DNA from 3 places in the Comamonas resistens genome. Region 2 is predicted to be linked to each of the others. Evidence: predicted binding sites of a transcription regulator. Region 2 holds the regulator's gene; each other region holds the start of a gene.

Region 1 (7,811 bases), 260 kb from region 2:
TAGATGGCGCTGAGCGTGGCCGCATACAGCTGGCCGATCTGCTCTGCCTGCGTCAAGGAAGCAAAGCTGCCCGAGCGCGGCAACGTCGCCCACTGGCGGCGCACATCCACACCGGTGTTGGAGATGACGCGCGCGCGCGCCGCCATCATCACATGCTCCAGCGTGGGCGCCGGCGCAGCGGCACGCTTGCCCGGCGGCACGCGTGAATCCATGTCGGCAATACGCTGCGTGGTCAGCGGGTGGCTGCGCAGATAGGGCCAGCTGCCGTTGTCATTGAGTCGGCTGGCCTGCTGCAGCTTGCCGAACATGCTCACAAATCCTTGGGGAGCAAAGCCTGCCGGCGCCATCAGGCTGTAGCCCATGCGGTCGGCCTCGCTCTCCATGGCGCGCGAGAAATTCAGCTGGTTCTGCATCACGGCGGCCGGCCCACCCATCATGATGGCCATGGCCGCATCGGGGCTGCGTGTGGCTGCCAAGGCCCCCAGCAGCATGGAGGCCAGCATCAGCGGCGTCTGCTTGCCCTGCTGGGACAGCATGCGCGCAATATGGCGCTGGGTGATGTGGCTGGTTTCGTGAGCAATGACCGAAGCCAGCTCGTCCCCGCTGCTGACGACGCCGATCAGCCCCAGATATACGCCCATATAGCCGCCGGGCAGCGCAAACGCGTTGACCTGACGGTCCTTGCCCAGCAGCAACGTCCAGGCAAAACGCTCTTCCAGCTCCTGCGACAGCTCGCCATTCTTGCGCGCGGCATCCTGCAAATGCAGCCAGATACCCTCCACATACTCCTGCAGCACCGGGTCGTCCAGATAGTCAGGGTCACGGTAGAGTTCCTTGACGATGGAATCTCCCAGTCGGCGCTCCTCACCCGTGGTCAACGAGGATGCACCGTCACCCAGAGTGGGAAGGCCTGCAGCCTGAACGGGATGCAGCATGGGGGCAACGCATTGAAGAGCTATCAAAACAGAAGCTGCTAGCGCTTTCAGAGTATGGGCTTTAGGCAGTTTTGGCATCAAAAATGGCATGGCAATCACGACATTGCCAGCATTCAGGACTCTGAGCTACCGGCAGTTCAACACCCTACTATGATGCCCTGATTGATTCGCACTGCAGCATGCCTGCCTGTTACAGCGGGGTAAAGCCTGGACGCAGTGGCGCTCACCCCAAGATTATTGGCGCTGCCCATTGCGGACAGCCCCCTCACCGGAAAGCAAACATGTCCTCTCTGACCCACTTCGATGCCCAAGGCCAGGCCCATATGGTCGACGTCGGCGGCAAGCCCGCCACCCACCGCATAGCGGTCGCCGAAGGCCGTATCACCATGAAGCCTGAGACGCTGGCCATTGTGCAAAACGGCACCGCCAAAAAAGGCGATGTGTTGGGCATAGCCCGCATCGCCGCCATCATGGCCGCCAAGAAGACCAGTGACCTTATCCCCCTTTGTCACCCCCTGGCCCTGACCCGCGTGGCCGTGGAGTTTGAACTGCAGCCCGAATCCAGTTCCATCCTCTGCACCGCCACCGTGGAGCTGACGGGCCAGACCGGTGTGGAAATGGAAGCCTTAACCGCCGTGCAGGTCGGTTTGCTGACCATCTACGATATGTGCAAGGCGGTGGATAAGGGGATGGTAATGGGGGGGGTCAGGGTGCTGGAGAAACGGGGGGGGAAGTCAGGGAGTTGGGCGGTTTGAGGTTTGCCGCCTGCTGAGCATTTTTGATAGCTGGTGGTGCTTGCTAGGATTGGTAAAAGCTTATGCCAATCTGTCGATACCTGCTCAGTCAACCTCAATGACTAGGTAAGGAACCTGCCCCTCAATAAAGGCATCGCGCGAGTCTGCATCGAAGAACTTGGGCTGGTGATCGCCCACCAGCACGATACGCAGGCCGGGCAACGGATGACGCAACAACGCCCCCTTTAGCGACTGCATGAAGTCATACAGCAACGCAGCATGTGCACAGCGCGCACCCTCCAGTTGCAACACGGGGCATACACGATCTGGCACATCGGGAGAACTTAGATCAGCCAGCTTATAGGGCGTATGCGAGTTAAGCGTCATCCAGTAGCTGAACTGCCTCCCAGGCTCGTGCAGTGTCTGTATCACACGGTCCGTAATACTGTAGTCACAAATGCCAGGCATATTGGAACAAAGCCTGCCATCCGCGATGAGCTCAGGCAGAAAGGATCTCTGTGCAAAACCGATTTGCGGATACCAATTCCCGTTTCGATACATGCGGGGCGAGGCTCCGTTAAAGGCCCGTGTTTGCCAGCCCTGTGTGCGCAGACGATTGGGCAGGCAGTTCTCGGCTTGCGGCACATCATCGATACGCAATGTCTGCGGGATCAGGCCGCATAACTCCCGAAGTTCCCCCTGCAAGGTTGAGCCTTGAGAATGGACTATGCCCGTATCCAGTTGTCGCAAAATTGGGGCACGCCATAGATCGCGCCAGAACTGATTTTCCACCTCGTTGCGCGCCAAGCCCCAAGACTCGACCACTACCAGCAATAGCTTGTCTGGCATCGCTGCACCTTGGTTCAGATCACTGAACCGACTCACAGCGGACTGTTTCGGCGCGATCGGCCTGAATACTCCCACATCGGGTGCATAGCCTTCTTCGTAAAAAGCCATCGCCTGTTGCATAAACCGGCTATCCAACATCCACGATCCGGCCAACTTCGCCTGGCGAATACCATAAAGCTTGTCCTCCGTGTGATTGAAGCCGTCGAGCCTAGGCACAGCCACCGCAACACCCATAATCGCCAGCGCCCACAGTAACATGGACCGTCCCGGTGAACCCATACGGTGAACCCGCACGCACAGCCAGCCCCAAGCCGCCAACGCCACCAAGCCCGCTATACCAGCCAGAATCCAGCTAGTATTGGCATAAGGCAAAAAGCCCAACAGCTCCAGCACATCACCGTAGTCCGACGACAGATTGATTTGCGCAAAAGCAAAGAGAAAATCCGCCAACCACAGCACCGTCAAGCCTGCCGCAAACCACAGCGGCCTGCCGCGCGCAGCCAGAGCCAGTAGCAGAAATTCGGCCCAAAACCAAGGTCGGTAGACTTGAAGCGTCAGTGCTGCCGCCAAGCCCGGTAGCATAGGCAGCAGCAGCGAACCCAGCGCGGCACTAGCGGTTTTCCACTCGCCCGCCAGTTGCTTACCGTGCTGCATGTTGGCTCACTCCGTCAATCAATGTACGCACTAGGAAATCAGAGGCCAGCGTGGGCGGATTTATCTCGCCACTACCTAACCAAACTAGATAGTTCCCCGCCTTATCCATCACAAACAGCGCCGCCATGCCGTAAAGATAGCCGCGCTGCTGCCATACTGTGACATCGCCCAACCGGCGGCGCTCCAGAAAGCCATCCATGCAGCTCTCGAACAGGGTTTCGTTGCAGGGAATACCTGGATCGTGCATACCGCGCGCAAAGTCCAGCAAAGCACGGTTGTCAGCCACAAAGCGGGCCAGTCCCTGGGCACTACCTGTCATGCCCATGGGCGCGCGCAATGCCTGCCAGTCAAAGTGTGCTACAAACTCCGGCCCGCGCATTTCGTTGTGCATAAAGTTGTAGGCAATGGGCGAGTCCACCTCATCCATATAACCCAGCCCGTAGCGGGATAGATGCATGTCCTGCTCCAGCGCACTCCAGAGGCTACGGCCCATACGCCGCTCATAGGCCACAGCGGCCAGGCAAAAGCCCAGGTTGGCATAGGCATAGTGTGAGCCTGGGGTGAACTGCAGCGGCGTGTCCGCCAATTTTTCAAGCTGCCCCGGGCACCAGGGCTTTTGGTCGTCAATGACCATGGGATCCTTGACGCGCAGACGGTCAAAACCCGCAGAGTGATTGAGCAAGTGGTGCACTTGTATCTGGGCAATGCGCGGATCACGGAAAGGAGGCGTCAGCCCCAGCACCTCAAACAGAGGCTGGCTCAGCCAGCCTACCTGCCCCAAAGCCTGCTCATGAGTCACGCCAAAGAAAGTCACCAATTTGGACAGGCTGGCAAAGCGAAAGCGTGTATCAGTTGTCACCCGCTTGCTAAAAAAGGGATGGCCTTCCCAGCCATTAACACAGCCGGTCAGCATGCCGGACTGGTCAACCAACGCAATCTGGTTGGCCGGGGAGTCCAACCTGGTGGGAAGTTGCTGCGCCAAGGTTTGCAACCAAGCAGGGGTTGCAGCATCGCAGCGCGTGGACAGCTCCGCCAGATGTCCTGTGAGCGGATAAACCCAGCGCCGCACCATATTACGATCCGTCTCCCAGGCCAGCCAAGGCAGGAAGATGGCGCAGATCAACAAGAAATAAAGGATTGACCGCCGGAACATGGTTAATTGAGACCCACATAAATAAAGAAGCGCCTTAATCAGGCGCTTCTTTCAGTCGGTTTTAAAAAGAAATCAATGCTACAGCATTAAGGAGTGCCAGAGCCAGTGCCAGAGCCAGTGCCAGCGGCACTAGCAGAGCAACCGGCGGGGCGGTACTTTGTGTCAACCGTGGTATGGCAGCCCCATGTACCCGAGACAGCTCGCGTCCAAACCAAAGTCTGCGTCTTCAGTGCCACTGCAGCATTACCACCAAACTTTGCCGTAATCGTAGTAACGTCAGTAGCCTGATCGCCGATCGACACATTGAGGCCAGTATAGATATCTAATGCTGTACCCAGCAGATTGCTCTGGGTCGCGCCCACGTCACACTCATCCGCCTTCGGTGCAGTACCCAATGCAACAGGCTTCAGCTTGCCATCGAGAATACAAGCCTCAACCGCCGTGCGCAGCGAGCCTGTTTCAGACATCACGCGCGACACTTGCGACTTAGCCACATAGGTCTGGTACTGAGGAATGGCGATGGCGGCCAAAATACCGATGATCGCCACAACGATCATCAGTTCGATCAGGGTGAAACCCTTTTGAATGGAACGCTTCATGAAAAACTCCCTTGATTGATAAAGTAACACTTTTATCAAGCAAGCAGCATGCCAGTTATTTTAGAGATTACATTCATCGCGAATTGACACTTTTGCTTGCACATGGTGTCAGAACTGAAACATTTTTGACCGAGGATTCACCCAAGCTGACAATTTTGTCAGCGCACTTGATGTGCCATCAATCTTGGCTCCTATCACTCCACGGTAAACCGCATGGAGCTACCGGCCAGTTCCACAATGTCTCCGTTGAGCAGCGGCACTGACAGAGGTCCGACGATCTGACCATTGAGCTTGAGCGCCTCGCTTTCACCTTCCAGTTGGGTCAGTACAAAGCCATGGGGCTTTTGCGTGATGGAGGCAATGGCGACCCCTGGCTTGCCCAGAGTGGTGACAACCTTGTAGAGCGACACCTCCTTGCCAGCCATGCTGCCGCTCAGCATATGGATGACGGCGTGGCGATCAGGCAGGGAAGAAACGGCGCCTTGGATGGTTGAAGCAAAGCTGGAGATCTCACCAAAGCCCGAAGGACTGGCCAGCTTGGTGTAATCGCTGTCCGGCCCCTCGGAAATATGAGCCAGGGCCTTGGCCGGTGATGTCGTGGGCTTGGCCTTGCTCACCTGCGTATTGTCAAGAAAGCGGATCTTGTAGCGCCCGATATCCAGCAGATCACCGTGCATCAGTTCCTGCTTCTGGATCGCACGGCCATTGACAAAAGTGCCGTTGGTGCTGTGCAGATCTTCGATGACCACCTTGCCGTCCAACATGGTGAGCACGGCATGCTCGCCGCTGACGGCAAGGTTCTCAATCACGATGTCGTTGTATGGACGACGACCCAGCGTGGTGCGCTCCTTGGTGAGAGTCACTTCCTTGATGACGGCGCCGTCAATCGAGATGACCAAATTCGGCATGCTGGATGCTCCTGGGAAAAGGCCAAGATTGCTTGGCGGCACAGATCACGGATCCACCTTGTCAGCACATGGCAAGGCTTGACTTCAAATCGTAACATTGAGAAACATATCAAATACCCCAATGTATTTTACAAAGGCGATGAAGTTTGCAAATTTCAGTCATTTTTCTTGATCCTGCACAGGCCGAGCAAGACATGTGACAGACCTTCCCCGTGGTCAAAGACCTCGCTGAAACAAAAAAAGCCCGCGCTCTCTTTCGAAAGGCGGGCCGTGCATCAGAGCTTCAGGGCTGAGCTTAGAACGGAATATCGTCATCCATATCGTCAAAGCCCGAAGCCGCGCGCTGCGGAGGTGGCGACATGGGAGCAGGAGCGGGACGTGCAGCAGGCGCCGCCGGGCGCTGTTGCTGCATGGGGGCTGGGGCAGGTGCGCGGCGAGGTGCTTCATAGCTGGTTTCGCCATAACCGTCGTCGCCATAACCGCCTTGTGGCTGGCCGCCACCTTGGCGGCTGCCCAGCATTTGCATGGTATCGGCACGGATTTCGGTGGCGTAGCGCTCCTGGCCTGTGGCCTGATCGGTCCACTTGCGGGTGCGCAGGCTGCCTTCCACATAGACCTGGCTGCCCTTGCGCAGGTACTGGCCTGCGATCTCGGCAAGACGGCCGTTGAAAGTCACACGGTGCCACTCGGTGGCTTCGCGGTTTTCACCGGAATTCTTGTCGCGCCAGCGGTCAGTCGTGGCGATGGTCACATTGGCCACCTGATCACCGCTGGGGAAGGTGCGCATTTCCGGGTCACGGCCCAGATTGCCGACGATGATGACTTTGTTGACGGATGCCATAGATTTACCTTTTCAAAAAGTGGCCCGGGTATTCGCTATTAGTCCCAAGCCAATGGAGTGCGCATTTTGCCCCAAGCGGGCCGCGCAGCGTGCGAGATTTCCCTATATCCCGGCCATCAGCCGTGACGTCCTACAGGGCGCAGCGGCCAGGTCACCAACAGCCACACTGCCGTCAGTACCGCCGTCATGATGAACAGACCCGGGACGCCCGCAAATTTGGCCACTGCACCGCCGATGGCACCGCCAGCAAACAGCCCCAGCGACTGCAGCGTGTTGTAGGCACCCAGGGCCGCCCCGCGCAAAGGCGCTGGGGCCATGCGCGAAACCAGGCTGGGCTGCGTTGCTTCCAGCGCGTTGAAGCCGCAGAAGAACAGAAACATCAGCAGCGCCATGCACCAGATGGTGGGAATGGTGCCACTGGCCGCCAGCATGCCCAGGCCGATCTGTACCACCAGCACCAGGACGATGGCACCCAGCAAGGCCTTGCGCAGCTTGCCCTTGCGTTCCATGGAAAACAGCATGCCCATGGCCAGAAAGGACAGCAACACCGCCGGCAGATAGATATGCCAGTGCTGCTCCTTGACCAGCCCTGCCTGCACCAGCATGGCGGGCACAGCCACCCACATGGACATTTGCACCGTGTGCAGGATGAACACGCCGAAATTCAGACGCAGCAAATCCTTCTGGCCCAGCAGATCGCTGAATTTGCCCTTGGGCGCATTCACATGCTGCTTTGGCTCGGGCGGCACCACCCACAGCACTACGGCAATTCCGGCCAGCGCCAGTGCACAGGTCAGTCCGAAGATGCCGGACAGGCCTATCCAGGCGTTGAGCAACGGCGCCAGCACCAGCGCCAGCGCAAACATCAGGCCGATGCTGCCGCCCACCATGGCCATGGCCTTGGTGCGTACGCCATCGCGTGTCAGATCGGCCAGCAACGCAGTCACTGCCGCAGAGACTGCGCCCGCCCCCTGAATCGCACGGCCGACCATCAGGCCGGTCAGCGAATCGGCCATGGCCGCGATCAAGCTGCCTGCTGCAAACACCAGCAAACCCGCCACGATGACGCGCTTGCGGCCGATGCGGTCGGATGCCAGGCCGATGGGCAGCTGAAACACGGCCTGCGTCAGTCCGTACA
Region 2 (7,811 bases):
AGCGCGGCAAAGTTCAGGCTGGTCAGCGGGCTGTGCTGGGCCGTCACTTCGATCTTGAAGGTTTCCTTGGGCGAGAACCAGATCTCCCAGGCCACCTCGCTGGCGGCGCGGTACAGATCGTTCTCGCTGCGGTACATGGTGTGCGACAGCTCGATCAGCACACGCTGCGCCAGGCGGCTGTGCAGATTGAGCAGCATGGCATCGCGCCACATGCCGCGCAGCATGACGCCGCCCCGGCCCACGAGCAGATCCTGCCCGGTGGCGCCGGTGATGGCGTGGACCTCGTCGGCCAGAAAGCCCTCGACGCCGGCGGCGCAGGGCAGAAACAGATGCAGTTGGTTCATAGAAATCAGTGCGCACCAGACCGCTTGCCCGGCGCGTTTCAGGGCATAAGCATACGCGCTAGGCCTTTTCCAGTGCCTGCGCACGACAAGCGTTGCTCTACAGACTAGCCATGACGCCAGGGCATGATGCCCACCTGAAGGAGCTAGAAAAATGGAAGAAATCAGCTGGAACGACTTCATGAAGGTGGAGCTGCGCGTGGGCCGCGTGCTGCAGGCCGAGGTCTTTGCCGAGGCCCGCAAACCCGCCTACAAGCTGCTGCTGGACTTTGGCCCCGAGCTGGGCCAGCGCAAGTCCAGTGCGCAGATCACCGCGCATTACCAGCCCGAGGAGCTGGTGGGCCGTCTGGTCGTGGCCGTGGTGAATTTTCCGAAAAAACAGATCGGCCCGCTGATGAGTGAATGCCTGGTCACCGGCTTTCACGACGCCGCTGGCGCCGTGGCCCTGTGCGTGCCAGACAAGGCGGTGCCGCTGGGCACGCGACTGCTGTAGCAGCGCCACCCTGGCGGCCTTTCTATAATCCGCCGCGTCATCAACACAAGGGATTGCCATGGCTTTTGCCGGAGTCGGACTGCACGTCATCATTGCCCTGTTCTTTGCCGTGCATGCGGTGCGCACAGGGCAGAACAACTACTGGCTGTTCATCTTGCTGGCCTTCCCTTTTCTGGGCAGCGTGGTCTATGCGATTGCCATCTACCTGCCCAACTCGCGCCTGGAGCGTGGTGCACGCCAGTTGGTACGGCAGGCCGCCAAGTCCCTGGACCCGACCCGCGAGCTGCGTGAGGCGCAGGCGGCATTTGACTACTCAGCCACAGCCCAGAATGAAATCCGCCTGGCCCAGGCCTTGCTGGAAGCCGGCCAGCCCCGACAGGCGCTGCAGCACTTTGAAGCCAGCATGAAGGGACCGTTCGCCAACGACCTGGAAATCCGCTGGGGCGCAGCGCGTGCGGCTCTGGATGCCGAACAGCCGCAGACGGCGCTGCAGCACCTCAAGGTCATTGCCCAGACCGATATCAATTACCGTGCAGACGAAGTCGGCCTGTTGATCGCCAAGGCGTATGCAGCCCAGGGCGACAACGCCATGGCGCGCCAGTCCTTCGAGTTTCTGCGCGTGCGCTCCGGCAGCTTCGAGGTGCTGGGCGAATACGCCATCTGGTGCACCGAGTCCGGAGACTGGGGTACGGCCCGCCGCCTGCAGGGCGAGCTTGAAAAAGCCCAGACTCACTGGAGCAGCCACCAGCGCACCCTGAACCGTGAACTGCTGCAACGCATCCAGAGCGCCTTTGCCAAGCATTCACAGTAAAAACAGGCCTCAGCCCTTACCCATCAAGCGCTGACAGCTATTGATTCAAAAGCAGCTCACAAAGCGCTTCCAGAGACCACGCAGCCGTTTGACCTGGGCCATGACCTGTTTGGAGCGGCCCGGTAAAATTGCAAACTATGGCAAAAATCATCGTTCTGGCCCTGGTGCTGCTGTTCTTCGGCTGCGGCCTGTACATGCACCTGCGCGGCAAGGTGCGCCACAAGGTGGTGAAGCAATTGTTCGACCACTCCACCTTCACGGCGCCGTTCAACGTCTTCATGCTGATGTTCAGCAAGGTGCCGCGCACGCCCTATCTGCCCACCAGCACCTTCCCCGAGCTGGCCCCGCTGCAGGCCAACTGGCGCGAGATCCGCGAGGAAGCCGTCAACCTGCAAAAGAACATGCAGATCAAGGCCGCCGCCAACAACGACGACGCGGGCTTCAATTCCTTCTTCAAGACCGGCTGGAAACGCTTTTATCTGAAGTGGTATGGCGATGCCCACCCTTCGGCCATGGAACTGTGCCCCAAGACCACAGCCCTGGTGAAGTCCATTCCCAGCGTCAAGGCCGCCATGTTTGCCGAGCTGCCGCCCGGCGCCAAGCTCAATCTGCACCGCGACCCCTATGCAGGCTCGCTGCGCTACCACCTGGCGGTGCTGGCGCCCAACGACGACCGCTGCATGATCGAGGTCGACGGCCAGCCCTATAGCTGGCGCGAGGGCGAAGGCGTGATCTTCGACGAAACCTATATGCACTGGGCCGAGAACCGCAGCGAAGGCAACCGCATCGTGTTGTTCTGCGATGTGGAACGCCCCATGACCAACGGCTTCGCGCAATGGCTCAACCACTGGCTGGGCAAGAACGTGGTGGCCGCCGCCAGCTCGCCCAACAACGAGGGCGACCCGCGCGGCATGATCAGCAAGCTGTTCAAGATCTCGTTCTACATGGGCAAGTACCGCCGCGCCTTCCGCGACTGGAATCCGACCTTCTACAAGATCCTCAAGTTCGGTCTGATGATAGGCGTGCTCGTGCTGTTTGTATGGTGGCTGATCCCCGCTAAATAAGTAAGGGCGGAGCCAAGTCACTAAAAAAGCCGCTGTGCATTGCATCAGCGGCTTTTTTGTTTTCAAGGCATTTACAGCGCCTTGCGCAACGTGGTCGTCGGTATCTTGAGCTGCTCGCGGTACTTGGCCACGGTGCGGCGCGCGCATTCAATGCCCTGCTCCTTGAGCATATCGGCCAGCTTGGCGTCCGACAGCGGCTTCTTGGGGTCCTCGGCGTCGACAAACTGCTTGATCAGCGCACGCACGGCCGTGCTCGACGCGCTGCCGCCGGTTTCCGTGCCCAGTCCCGAGCCAAAGAAGTATTTGAGCTCGAAGGTGCCCTGGGGCGTGGCCATGTATTTGGCCGTGGTCACGCGGCTGATGGTGGACTCATGCAGGCCCAAGGCATCGGCAATATCGCGCAGCACCAGCGGGCGCATGGCCAGCTCGCCATGCACAAAGAAGTTCTTCTGCCGCTCCACGATGGCTTCGGACACTCGCTGAATGGTGTCAAAGCGCTGCTGGATGTTCTTGATGAACCAGCGCGCTTCCTGCAGGCGCTGCTGCAGCGCGGCATGGCCTTCACTGTTCTTGTGACGGCGCAGCGCATTGGCATAGATGTCGTGCACACGCAGCCTGGGCATGACATCGGGGTTGAGCTGCACGGAAAAGTCGACACGGCCCGAGCTGGAACGCACCGGCCGCACAATGACATCGGGCACCACGATCTGGCGCTCCAGATCGACAAAGCGGCGCCCGGGACGCGGCTCCAGCCGGGCGATCAAGGCCATGGCCTCGCGCAGCGCCTCTTCACGCGCACCGCACAGGCTGGCCAGCTTGCGCAGATCGCGCCGCGCCAGCAGGTCCAGGGGCTGCGCACAAATGCTTTGGGCCAGCAGCAGCTGGTTGATATGCGCCGCTGTCGTGCCTTCGTCCTCTGCATCGCGGATCAGATCGCGCAGCTGCAGCTGCAGACATTCGGCCAGATTGCGCGCGCCCACGCCCACGGGCTCTAGGCTTTGCAGCAGCTTGAGCGCGATGGCAAAGCGCTGCTCCAGCTCTTCGCGCTCTTCCAGATCATCGCCCGCCAGACTGTGTGCCAGCTCTTGCAGCGATTCTTCGAGATAGCCATCGTCGTTCAACGACTCGATCAGAAAACGCAGCGCCGCCGTATCTTCGGCTCCCAGATGCAGGCTCAGCGCCTGGCGGTGCAGAAAGTCCGTCAGGCTCTCATGTCCGCGCGCCAGATCAATGGCATCGACCTCTTCGTCGTCATCACGGTTGCGCGTGGAGCCGCTGGCCGAGGGAGCATCCCACTCGCTGCTGGCTTCGCCGCCCCATTCGCCATCCTGGCCATCCAGACCGTCGGCCTCCCAGTTCAGGCTGTCCGGGGTTTCGTTGGTGGAAGGTTCCGCTATGGATTCAGAAGCTGCTTGCGCTCTTTCCGACTCTTTTTCGGATGAATACCCATCTGAAATGTTGGACTCACGTGCGCCTGCAGCTATGTCATCAGGAGCAGCTGTGCCCGGCCCATCACCATCGAGTTCCAGAAACGGGTTGTCGACCAGCATCTGCTCGACTTCCTGCGCCAGCTCCAGCGTGGACAGCTGCAGCAGCTGAATCGATTGCTGCAGCTGCGGCGTCAGCGACAGATGCTGGGATACACGTAGCGAGAGTCCTGGCTTCATCGTGATGCGGCTCTTGCCTTCTTCTTACCAATCCACAGGCTTTTGGCAAGAACCCGATTCCGCCGCCGGGCCGCCCCAAGGCGGAATCCGGCTTCGCCGGTCAGGGCCCCCTCGGGGGGCACCCGGCGTAGGGGCAGCGCAGTACACGCAGTAACGAGCGTGGGGGCCATTGCTCACATCCTGAAGTGTTCGCCCAGGTAAACGCGGCGCACATCGGCGTTCTCCACGATTTCCTCGGGCGTGCCTTCGGCCAGCACATGTCCGTCGCTGATGATGAAAGCGTGGTCGCAGATGCCCAGGGTTTCGCGCACGTTGTGGTCGGTGATCAGCACGCCGATGCCGCGATCCTTGAGGAAGCCGATGATGCGCTGGATCTCGATCACGGCAATGGGGTCGATACCGGCAAAGGGCTCGTCCAGCAGGATGAAGCGCGGCTGCGTGGCCAGGGCACGGGCAATTTCCACGCGGCGGCGCTCGCCGCCGGACAGCGCCAGCGCCGGCGACTCGCGCAGATGATCGACGCGCAACTCCTGCAGCAGGCCCGTCAGGCGCTTTTCCACTTCGTCGCGGCTCAGCGTATGGCCTTGATCGTCTTTTTGCAGCTCCAGCACGGCGCGAACGTTGTCTTCCACGCTGAGCTTGCGAAAGATCGAGGCTTCCTGCGGCAGATAGGACAGGCCCAGGCGCGAGCGCTGGTGAATCGGCATATTGCCTACGGGGTGGCCGTCGATGAAGATCTCGCCGCCATCGCTGCGCACCAGGCCCACGATCATGTAGAACGAGGTGGTCTTGCCCGCGCCGTTGGGGCCCAGCAGGCCCACAACCTCGCCTTTTTGCACGGACAGCGAAACATCCTTGACCACCTTGCGGCTGCCATAGGACTTGGCCAGATGCTTGGCTTCGAGGCGGCTGTCGGACTCACCGCTGCGGGTGCTGTTGGAGAATGTCGGCTCGATCATTTCTTCTCGTCGGCTTTCTCGCCACCCAGCGTCATGCTCTGACGCAAAGGCGTCGCGGGCGTCGCAGGCTTGGGCTGAGCGCCTGGCGTGCCATCCTTGGGAGCCATGATGGCGCGCACACGACCGCCCTGCCCCACCGAGGAGCTGGGCAGGCCGCCGCTGGTTTTCTGACCATCGACCGTATATACGTCGGTGATGTTGTTGTAGATGATGATGGAGCCCGTGACCTGGTCACTGAGCTGGCCGCCGCGATAGCGGCGCATCTCGCCACGGCGGATGAACTTGACGATGTCGGCCTTGCCGTCGTATTCGATGGTCTCACCTTCGCCTTCGATGAACTCTTCAGGCTGGCCTGGCAAGGTGTCGCGTTTCTGGCGGAAGAAGGCCCGCTTGCCGGGCTCGGCCACAATCACGCCGTACTGGTAACCCTCGGCATCCTGGCGCACATCGAGCTGCGCGCCACGCAGCACGATGGAGCCCTTGGTCATCACCACATTGCCGGTGAAGACACTGGTCTGCTTGAGCTCGTCATGACGCAGGGCATCCGCCTCGATGTTCATGGGCTTGGCACTGTCGGCCTTTTCGGCATGGGCTATGCCAGTCGCGGCCACCAGAGCACAGGCCAGCGCAAGAGGTAGGAGTGTTTTATTCATGAGAAAAAGGCACGTTTCTTGCGTTCATTGTAGTCACTCCCCTTTCGGAAGCCCGGCAGAAATCTCAGCAATAAAAATGGCCCTCACGCTTGCCCGCTTGTGTGGCCACGGCTCACACAAGCGGGTGCCTTTGTCTTGGGACGGTCCAGGGACAAAAAAGCCCGCGCATAGGCGGGCTTGCGGGGCAGCGACCTGAAGCTCAGGCCTTGCGGCTGGAGGCGACCAGCGCGTTGACCACGCGCAGCACGTTCTCCATATTGCCGGCCTTGGTGCCGTCCGTGTAGTAACGGCCGGCCACGCCCATGGCGGGAACGCCTTCCACGTCGTACTCGTTTTGCAGTTGGGAAGCCTTGCGCACCTGGTTGCTCACGGTGAAGGAGTTGTAGACCGACTTGAACTTGGTCAGATCCACGCCTTGCTTGCCGATCCAGTCAAAGATGGCGTCGTCGTTCTTCAGGCCGTTGCGCTCCACATGGATGGCACGGAACACCTTGGCGTGCAGCTGAGGCAGCAGATTCATGCCTTCCAGCGCGAAATACAGCTTCTGCTGAGGCACGAACGAAGCGTTGAACGCCACAGGCACGCGCTGCACGACCACATCGGCAGGCTGGCTCTTGGCCCAGGCTTCGAACTGGGGCTCGAAGGCATTGCAGTGCGGGCAGCTATACCAGAAGAACTCGATGACCTCGACCTTGCCGGCCGGGGCGCTGACCGAGGCGGGCTTGCCCAGCTTGACGTAGTCCTTGCCCTCCTTGGGTGCGGCGGCCTGGGCCCAGCTAGAGGAAGCGCCCAGAGTCAGAGCACCAGCAGCAGCTGCCGAGGCAGCCATAGAAAATTCACGGCGTTTCATTCCAATAAACTCCTTGAGTTCAAGTCTGCAATATCTGAGGCGCCAGCCTCTTAAAAGTTCAACCAGCCGACAAGCGGGCCAGCCCGCTTCAGAGGCAGCGAGCAAGAGCCGCCTCGCGGCGAGGCTGCCGTCCCCCTGGGGGGAAGCGGCGAAGCCGCTCAGGGGGGAAACAACTTATTTCGCAGCCCGTACCAGCGAGGAATCCACTCCGGCACCATCGAGCTTGCCCTTGAGGGCTTCCGCATCATCGCGCTTGCCAAAGGGGCCCACCCGCACGCGGAAGATGGTGATGCCGTTTTGCTCGCGCTCGCTGATGCGCGACTCCCAGCCCAGCATGGCCAGTTTGGCGCGCTGCGCCTCGGCCTCGCTCTGGCCGCGGAAAGCTCCGGCTTGCACAAAGTAGTTGAAGGCGGAGTCGGCAGACTGCGCCGGATGGGCGGCTTGCGCCGCAGCCTTTTCGCGCTCTGCACGGGCCTTTTCGGCCTTGTCCGCCGCAGCAGAGCGCTCCTTGACCAGATCGCCCAGAGGATCACCGGTCGCGGGCTTGGTAGGCGCGACAGCGGGCGGAGCCACAGGTGTCGTCACACCACCCGTGGACGTGGGCTGGGCCGGTGTGGTGGGCGGCGTCACGGTCACGTCGCTGGGCGGCACGACCGGAGCCACGGGAGGCGGAGCAGGTTGGCGGCTTTGCAGCGGCGCGTTGGGGTCCCAGTTCTTGTTGCGTTCGGCCTCGGCCGCATCTCTTTGCGTGTTGCTGCCGCCCTTGTTCAGGAATGGCACAGGCACCTTGGTCACATAGATGGCCACAGCCAAAGCTGCGGCCAGGCCGATGACCATGCCAAAGATAAGACCGAGGATGGTGCCACCGCGTTGCTGCTTCTTCATAAGTCGCTTTGTTTACGCTTCAAGTTACATGCGCTCGGGTGCGTCCACACCCAGCACGGCCAGACCATTGTGCAGCACCTGGGCGGTG
Region 3 (7,811 bases), 2.3 Mb from region 2:
TGCCGCGCTGCACCGAGTCAAAGTCCAGCTCGGCCGCGTTGGTGCCGCTGGCCATGGAGCTGGCCGCACCGCCGCCCATGCCGATACGCATGCCGGGGCCGCCCAGCTGGATCAGCAAAGTGCCAGCGGGGAACAGAATCTTCTTGGTCTGCTCGGAGTCGATCACGCCCAGGCCACCAGCGATCATGATGGGCTTGTGGTAGCCACGGGTGATAGCGTCGGCACCAACGCCGACCTGCTGCTCATACTCGCGGAAGTAACCAGTCAGATTGGGACGGCCAAATTCGTTGTTGAAGGCCGCACCACCCAGCGGGCCTTCGATCATGATCTGCAGCGGGCTGGCAATGTGATCGGGCTTGCCGACTTCGCTGCCCCAGAGCTTGGAGACGGTGAAACCCGTCAGACCCGCCTTGGGCTTGGAGCCACGGCCGGTTGCGCCTTCGTCACGGATTTCGCCGCCGTTGCCGGTCGATGCACCGGGGAAGGGAGAGATGGCTGTGGGGTGGTTATGCGTTTCCACCTTCATCAGCACATGGCTGGTAGCACTTTGCTTTTGATAGCTGGGAGCGCTTGCTGCACCTGCGTTACCACTGAATTTTGCTACAAAGCGCTCCACCTCATGGCCTTCCATGATGGAGGCGTTGTCGGCATAGGCCACGATGGTGTGCTGGGGCGAAAGCTGCTCGGTGTTGCGGATCATGCCGAACAGCGATTTTTCCTGCGCTACGCCGTCGATGGTGAAGTTGGCGTTGAAGATCTTGTGGCGGCAGTGCTCGGAGTTCGCCTGGGCGAACATCATCAGCTCCACGTCGGTGGGGTTGCGCTGCAGGCCATTGAAGGCGTTGACCAGATACTCGATCTCGTCATCGGCCAGGGCCAGGCCCCACTGTTTGTTGGCAGTTTCCAGCGCAGCGCGGCCGCCACCCAGCACGTCGACAAACTCCATGGGAGCGGCCTGCAGTGTGGAGAACAGCTGCTCGGCCTCGGCACGTGTGGCGAAAACCGATTCGGTCATGCGGTCGTGCAGCAGAGCGGCGATCTGTGCGGTTTGCTCGGCGCTCAACTCGGGCTGTCCACCCAGGAGACCGGACTTCAGGGCCACGCGGTACTCGGTGATGCGCTCCACGCGGAATACATCCAGGCCGCAGTTGCGGGCAATGTCCGTGGCCTTGGAAGCCCAGGGGGAGATCGTGCCCAGGCGGGGCGTGATCACAAAAGCCAGACCCTCTGCGGCGCCTTCGTAGGGATCGCCATAAGTCAAGAGCGCCGACAGGCGCTCTTGCAATGCGGGCACAGGTGTGCTTTCAGTGGCCACCAAATGCACAAAGCGCGCGGACACGCCTGTGATCTTGGGGTGGATGGCGACCAGATCGGTCAGAAGCTGTTGGGCGCGGAACGAGCTCAGGGCGTTTCCACCCTCAAACTGTGTCAGATGCAATGTCACGTGGCGGCCTGTTTATGTGAAGGCTGGTGAAAAGCGCCATGGCCTGGCCCTGTTGTGAGGACCCGGCCAAGGCGCTGAATCGGTGAGCCTCGCATTTTACCGTGCCTAGCGCTAACCCTTGGACTTCTCAGTCACATGTCCTGCAAGTTCAAAGCCGCGATGGGATAATTCCATACATGAGCATCACACTGAAGACCCCCGAAGACATCGAGCGCATGCGCATTGCAGGTCGCTTTGCTTCGGATGTGCTGGACTACATCACCCCTCACATCAAGCCCGGCATCACCACCCAGCAGATCGACGATCTGTGCGCCCAGCGCATGGCCGAGCAAGGCACGAAGACGGCCTGCCTCGGCTATCAGCCGCCAGGCATGACGCCCTACCCGGCCTATGTCTGCACCTCGGTCAACAACGTGGTGTGTCACGGCATTCCCAATGACAAGCCGCTCAAGAAGGGCGATATCGTCAACGTGGACGTGACCGTCATCACCGAAGACGGCTGGTTTGGCGACAACAGCCGCATGTTCATCATCGGCGAAGGCTCGATTGCCGCCAAGCGCCTGTGCCAGCTGACTTTCGAGGCCATGTGGAAGGGCATCGCCCAGGTCAAGCCCGGCGCCACGCTCGGCGATATCGGCCATGCCATTCAATCGTTTGCCGAAGGTCACAACCTGTCGGTGGTGCGCGAATACTGCGGCCACGGCATCGGCAAGGTCTTCCATGACGAGCCCCAGGTGCTGCACTATGGTCGCCCCGGTGAAGGCGTGGTACTGGAAGAAGGCATGGTCTTCACCATCGAGCCCATGCTCAACCTTGGCAAGCGCGATATCAAGGCCATGCCTGACGGCTGGACCGTGGTCACCAAGGACCGCAGCCTGACCGCCCAGTGGGAGCTGATGCTGGCCGTCACCAAGACGGGCTACGACGTGCTGACCTGGTCCGAGGGTTCGCCCACGCCTCCTGACTTCATCACTGCGATCCGTACCTGATCTGCCCCCGGGCCATGGTGCTTGAACGGCATCGGCCTCGTCGGACACCGACACCCCATGCCGCACCGGCCCAGCCGATGCGGCATGTTTTTTGCTTGTCATGCCTGTCCAGCAAGCGCAAGGCGCTCTCCTTTTTATCAATGCCCGCCTCATGCCAACGGGCTTGAGGTAAGGTCAAGCCCTGCACCTGCTCTGTTGAACCCGACTTTCTGCCGCGCATGACGACCTCCGCCATTCCCACATCCGCCGTTGACCACGCATCGCTGCAGCAGTTGCGAGACACCTACCGCGAGGCCAAGACCCGGCAGACCGCACTGCTGAAGAACCATACGCTGGGGCGGCGCAGCATCCGGGGGGTACTGCACCATTTCAGTGAACTGGCCGATGGCCTGCTGCGCACTTTATGGCAGCGCGCCGAAATGCCCGCCGACGCCGCACTGCTGGCCGTGGGAGGCTATGGCCGCTCGCAGCTGTTTCCGCACTCGGATATCGACGTGCTCGTGCTGTTGCCCCAAGGTGGGGCACAGCCCGACCGGGAGACGGCAAGCCGCGTGGAGCAATTCATCAGCAGTTGCTGGGATGCGGGCCTGGAAATTGGCTCCAGCGTGCGCAGCATTGCAGAGTGTCTGGAAGAGGCCGCGCAGGACCTGACAGTGCAGACCTCCATGCTGGAGTCGCGCCGCATCACTGGCAGCCAGTCATTGTTTGCCGACTTCGAGCAACAGTTTCGCGCCCAGATCGATGCCAAGGCCTTTGTCGCAGGCAAACTGCTGGAGCTGCGCCAGCGCCATGCCAAGTACGACTTCACCCCTTATGCGCTGGAGCCCAACTGCAAGGAGTCTCCGGGCGGCCTGCGCGATCTGCACACCATGCTCTGGCTGTCAAAAGCCGCCGGCTTTGGCAGCAATTGGCGCGAACTGGCTGCCAATGGTCTGATCACCACCTTTGAAGAGCAGCAGCTGGAGTCGAACGAGGCACTGCTGAGCCTGATTCGCGCCCGCCTGCATGCCGTGGCGGGTCGCCATGAAGACCGACTGGTGTTTGACTTGCAAACCGCGGTTGCCGAGACTTTTGGCTATCGCTCCACCACGCCAGAGGGCCGCAAGCTGGCCATGCGCGCCGGCGAGACCCTGATGCGCCACTATTACTGGGCCGCCAAGGCCGTGACCCAGTTGTGCCAGATCGTGCGCATGAGCATCGAGGAGCGGCTCAGCCCCCGCTCTCACACGCTGATCCCGCTGACCGAGCGCTTCTACGAAAAGGCGGGAACGATCGAAGTGGCCAGCGACGACCTCTACGAAAAAGATCCACACGCGATTCTCGAAACCTTTCTCATGTACGAGCGGCAGGAAGGACTGACCGGCCTGTCCACCCGTACGCTGCGCGCCCTGTACGCCAGCCGCGACCTGATGGACAGCGCTTTCCGGCGCGACCCGGTCAACCGAGAAACTTTCATGAAGATTCTCAAACAGCCGCGCGGCCTCACCCATGCCATGCGGCTGATGAACCAGACCTCGGTGCTGGGCCGCTATCTGTGGCCGTTTCGCCGCATCGTGGGCCAGATGCAGCATGACCTGTTCCATGTCTACACCGTGGACCAGCATATCCTGATGGTGCTGCGCAATATGCGGCGCTTTTTCATGGCCGAACATGCGCATGAATACCCGTTCTGCTCCCAGCTGGCCGCAGGCTGGGACAAGCCCTGGATTCTGTATCTGGCGGCGCTGTTCCACGACATCGGCAAGGGCCGTGGCGGAGATCACTCCATCATCGGCGCCGTGGAGGTCAAGCGCTTTTGCCGCGCCCACCAGATCGAGAAAGCCGACGCCGACCTGGTCGAATTTCTGGTACGAGAACATCTGACCATGAGCCAGGTGGCACAGAAGCAGGATCTATCCGATCCCGATGTGATTCGCGCCTTTGCCGAACGTGTGGGCAACGAGCGCAAGCTGACGGCCTTGTATCTGCTCACCGTGGCCGACATTCGTGGCACCAGCCCCAAGGTCTGGAGTGCATGGAAGGGCAAGCTGCTGGAGGACACCTACCGCCTGACGCTGCGCGTTCTGGGCGGTCGTGCCCCTGATGCCGCCGCCGAAATCGAGGCCCGCAAGCGCGAAGCCCTGATCCAGCTGGCCCTGTCGGCCCAGCCCTTTGAATCGCACAAAAAGCTCTGGGACACGCTCGATGTCAGCTATTTCATGCGCCATGAAGCCGCCGACATCGCCTGGCATACGCGCCATATCTCGCGCCATGTGGGCGCGGGCAAGCCTGTGGTGCGGGCCCGCCGCTCTCTGGCCGGCGAAGGCTTGCAGGTGCTGGTCTATGCGCCCGATCAAGCCGATCTGTTCGCCTGTATTTGCGGCTACTTTGACCGCGCCGGATTTTCGATTCTGGATGCCCGCGTGCACACGGCCAACAACGGCTATGCGCTGGACACGTTTCAGGTCGTGGCCCCCACCATGCAGGAGCAGTACCGCGAGCTCATGCACATGGTGGAAAACGATCTGACCCTGACTCTGACCAGGGGTGGTCCCCTGCCCACACCCTCCCACCGCCGCCTCTCACGTCGCGTCAAAAGCTTTCCGTTTGCGCCACGCGTGCAACTGCACCCCGACGAAAAAGCCCAGCACTGGCTGCTGTCCATCTCGGCTTCTGACCGCGCAGGCCTGCTCTACACCATTGCCCGCATCCTGGCTCAGCACCACATCAGCGTGCATCTGGCCAAGATCAGCACGTTGGGCGAGCGGGTGGAGGACACTTTCTTGATCGAAGGCTCCGAGCTTCAGGACAATAGCAGCCAGTTGCGCATAGAAACCGAGCTGCTCAAGGCTCTGGCCGCCAATAACTGAGTTCAAAGAAATATTCGGCCAAAGGCTTCAGTTTGCGGGAGCGCTGCCGATAAGCAGTCACCACTACTACGGAAAGCCTATGCAGCTCGCCTCCCCTGAAGTTGCGGCATTGCCGCCCACCACACGCAGTGGCCTGTTTCATATGCCGCTGTTTCGCCCCGGCACCGAGGTCACCCAGAACGGCCGACGCGAAATCGTCAGCCATGTCATCTTGCGCCGTCGCGAGTTGATGATCTATTTGCGCGGTCAGGACGACCCCGTCAAGCCGCACACCCTGCAGCTGTCTCCAACCACCTTCACCACCGAACGCAGGCCGGAGCCGCTGACCTGGTTTCTGTGACCCTCGGATTCAAGCAAAAAAGGCCGCTGGTGCTTATGCAGCCAGCGGCCTTTGCTATGTAAGATATATCAATCCAGAACTCTTTGCGCCTCGGCCATGACCTGCCCCAGCTGCACGGGCCCAGCTGGCTGCCACTGCGGATTGAACGTCACCCTCGCATCTTGTGGGAAAAGCATGACGACCGTGGAGCCCAGTTGAAAGCGGCCCATCTCGGCCCCCTGAGCCAGCTCCACGGCTTCGGCCCCGGTGTAATCCCAGCTCTTGATATGACAAGGGCGTGATGGATTGACCAAGCCATGCCAGACCGTGGCCATGCTGCCCACAATCGTCGCGCCCACAAGCACCAGCACAAACGGACCATGGGCCGAGTCGAAGACACAGACCACGCGCTCGTTGCGCGCAAACAGGCCAGGCACACCACGCGCCGTCGTCGGATTGACCGAGAACAGATCGCCGGGCACATAAATCATGCGACGCAGCTTGCCTGCGCAAGGCATGTGGATGCGGTGATAGTCCCGCGGACTCAGATAAATCGTGGCAAAGCTGCCATTCTCAAACTGCTGCGCCAGGGCGGCATCGCCGCCTACCAGAGCCGTTGCACTGTATTCATGCCCCTTGGCCTGGAAGATCTGTTCGCCTTGAATCTTGCCGAACTGGCTGATGGCACCATCCACCGGACAAATCCAGTCGGCCGCAGATAGCGGACGCACACCCTCCTTGAGAGCACGCGTGAAAAAGGCATTGAAGGTGGCGTAGGCGGCTGGATCAGGCTCTGCAGCCTCTGCCATATTGACGTTGTAGCGCTGGATGAAGCGGCGAATCACCGCCGTCGTCAATCCTCCGGCCTCCGCCTGGGCCAGCTTTCCCATCAGCGCCGTCAGCGCCTGTTTGGGTAAAAGATATTGGGAAAGTACGGCTAGTCGATCAGACACAATAGGCTTTTTGCTATCAAAGTTATAGAGAATAGTCGCTGATTCTAGCGAAGAGCTGCCACCTTCCTGCAACTCGCTTCCCCCAGCCATCTTCGGATCTCTTGAAATTCCGCTGCTCACCACAAAACTACGGCAACCAGATGTAGCTGTACAAACGTCTCATCGCTGCGACGATCTGCCCTTTTTGCAAAACATTGACAAAGCCAAGAAGCTACAATTTCACGGTTTTGCTTATTGCTGCTTCAGCATTGCTTGATGGAATACCGGCCTTTTGTTCGGTCTGCGCGATCAGCGCAGCGCCCTGCCACTTGTTGAAAAGGCCTGAGCATTGCTCAGGCCTTTTAGCGTGGTACTGACGAACAAGCGCCGCAACTGACCTTTTTTTGAGATTGAACACATGGCCAAGGAAGAACTGATTGAAATGCAAGGTTCCGTGACGGAAGTCCTGCCTGACTCGCGTTTTCGCGTGACGCTGGACAACGGTCACCAACTGATCGCCTACACGGGCGGCAAGATGCGCAAGCACCACATCCGCATTCTGGCGGGCGACAAGGTTTCGCTGGAAATGTCGCCCTACGATCTGAGCAAGGGCCGCATCACTTTCCGTCACCTGCCCAACCGTGGCCCGGCCCCCACTGGCGGCTCGCGCTCCTAAGAATTTGAAGCCTGCTCTCGAAAAAATCCGCCACTTCAAAAAATGGGCAGATTTTCTCGTTAGAATAGAGGCTTACGGAGCGTAGCGCAGCCTGGTAGCGCATCTGCTTTGGGAGCAGAGGGTCGCGAGTTCGAATCCCGCCGCTCCGACCATATGATTCAAGGACTTAGCTTCGAAAGGGGCTAAGTCCTTTAGTCTTTCTGGGGCCAAGGGGTAAACAAGAAATTGGCTAACCCAGTCTTCGTACCCCAATGTTAGTGCCCATCAGTCCTCAAGCTCACAGCCATGTGTGCGAAGGGTTGTTTCAGGCTGATCTGAGACCTTCGGCGTTGCCTTGCCAAGGTCTGCAGTACCACATTCCCGACATTGACTCAGGAGCGTCGTGGAAAGCCGAGACAATCGCAACAACAGGCAATGAAAGCTAAAAAGCCCCGACCTGTGGCGAGAGCATCTGGACATGCTCCTCGTGCCAAGTCCACCGCTCTACCTTGTCTGACTGTTGATTTCCACCCAGAAGTGACCCACTAGCCCCCGGTTTTTCCATCTCAATCTGACCCACGCATTAACCCTAGCCTGCTGCTTTCTTGTGCAGCAGGAGACCA

What was found. Region 2 encodes sigma-54, which starts transcription at its own class of promoters, with help from an activator protein. Its sites were predicted from a motif close to TGGCANGNAANCTGCTTT; they were not measured.
Region 1: the regulator sigma-54 is predicted to act here: its motif matches at 4,961-4,978, upstream of QMY55_RS24315 (pilin).
Region 3: the regulator sigma-54 is predicted to act here: its motif matches at 2,514-2,531, upstream of QMY55_RS09290 ([protein-PII] uridylyltransferase).

What each region holds. Positions count from the first base shown of each region.
Region 1 covers NZ_CP125947.1:5,202,201-5,210,011, forward strand. Annotated here, with positions in the region: gene QMY55_RS24295 (M48 family metalloprotease) at 1-1,013, opposite strand, end outside; gene moaC (cyclic pyranopterin monophosphate synthase MoaC) at 1,217-1,690, shown strand; gene QMY55_RS24305 (sulfatase-like hydrolase/transferase) at 1,775-3,172, opposite strand; gene QMY55_RS24310 (serine hydrolase domain-containing protein) at 3,159-4,298, opposite strand; gene QMY55_RS24315 (pilin) at 4,412-4,924, opposite strand; gene QMY55_RS24320 (FHA domain-containing protein) at 5,119-5,832, opposite strand; gene ssb (single-stranded DNA-binding protein) at 6,128-6,673, opposite strand; gene QMY55_RS24330 (MFS transporter) at 6,790-7,811, opposite strand, start outside.
Region 2 covers NZ_CP125947.1:4,945,248-4,953,058, forward strand. Annotated here, with positions in the region: gene QMY55_RS23110 (THUMP domain-containing class I SAM-dependent RNA methyltransferase) at 1-344, opposite strand, end outside; gene QMY55_RS23115 (tRNA-binding protein) at 496-834, shown strand; gene QMY55_RS23120 (tetratricopeptide repeat protein) at 893-1,645, shown strand; gene QMY55_RS23125 (aspartyl/asparaginyl beta-hydroxylase domain-containing protein) at 1,783-2,709, shown strand; gene QMY55_RS23130 (RNA polymerase factor sigma-54) at 2,781-4,376, opposite strand; gene lptB (LPS export ABC transporter ATP-binding protein) at 4,550-5,335, opposite strand; gene lptA (lipopolysaccharide transport periplasmic protein LptA) at 5,332-5,988, opposite strand; gene QMY55_RS23145 (thiol:disulfide interchange protein DsbA/DsbL) at 6,188-6,838, opposite strand; gene QMY55_RS23150 (SPOR domain-containing protein) at 7,013-7,723, opposite strand; gene argS (arginine--tRNA ligase) at 7,748-7,811, opposite strand, start outside.
Region 3 covers NZ_CP125947.1:1,966,986-1,974,796, reverse strand. Annotated here, with positions in the region: gene purL (phosphoribosylformylglycinamidine synthase) at 1-1,444, opposite strand, end outside; gene map (type I methionyl aminopeptidase) at 1,621-2,433, shown strand; gene QMY55_RS09290 ([protein-PII] uridylyltransferase) at 2,652-5,282, shown strand; gene QMY55_RS09285 (hypothetical protein) at 5,362-5,622, shown strand; gene asd (archaetidylserine decarboxylase) at 5,691-6,554, opposite strand; gene infA (translation initiation factor IF-1) at 6,952-7,209, shown strand; tRNA gene QMY55_RS09270 (tRNA-Pro) at 7,285-7,361, shown strand.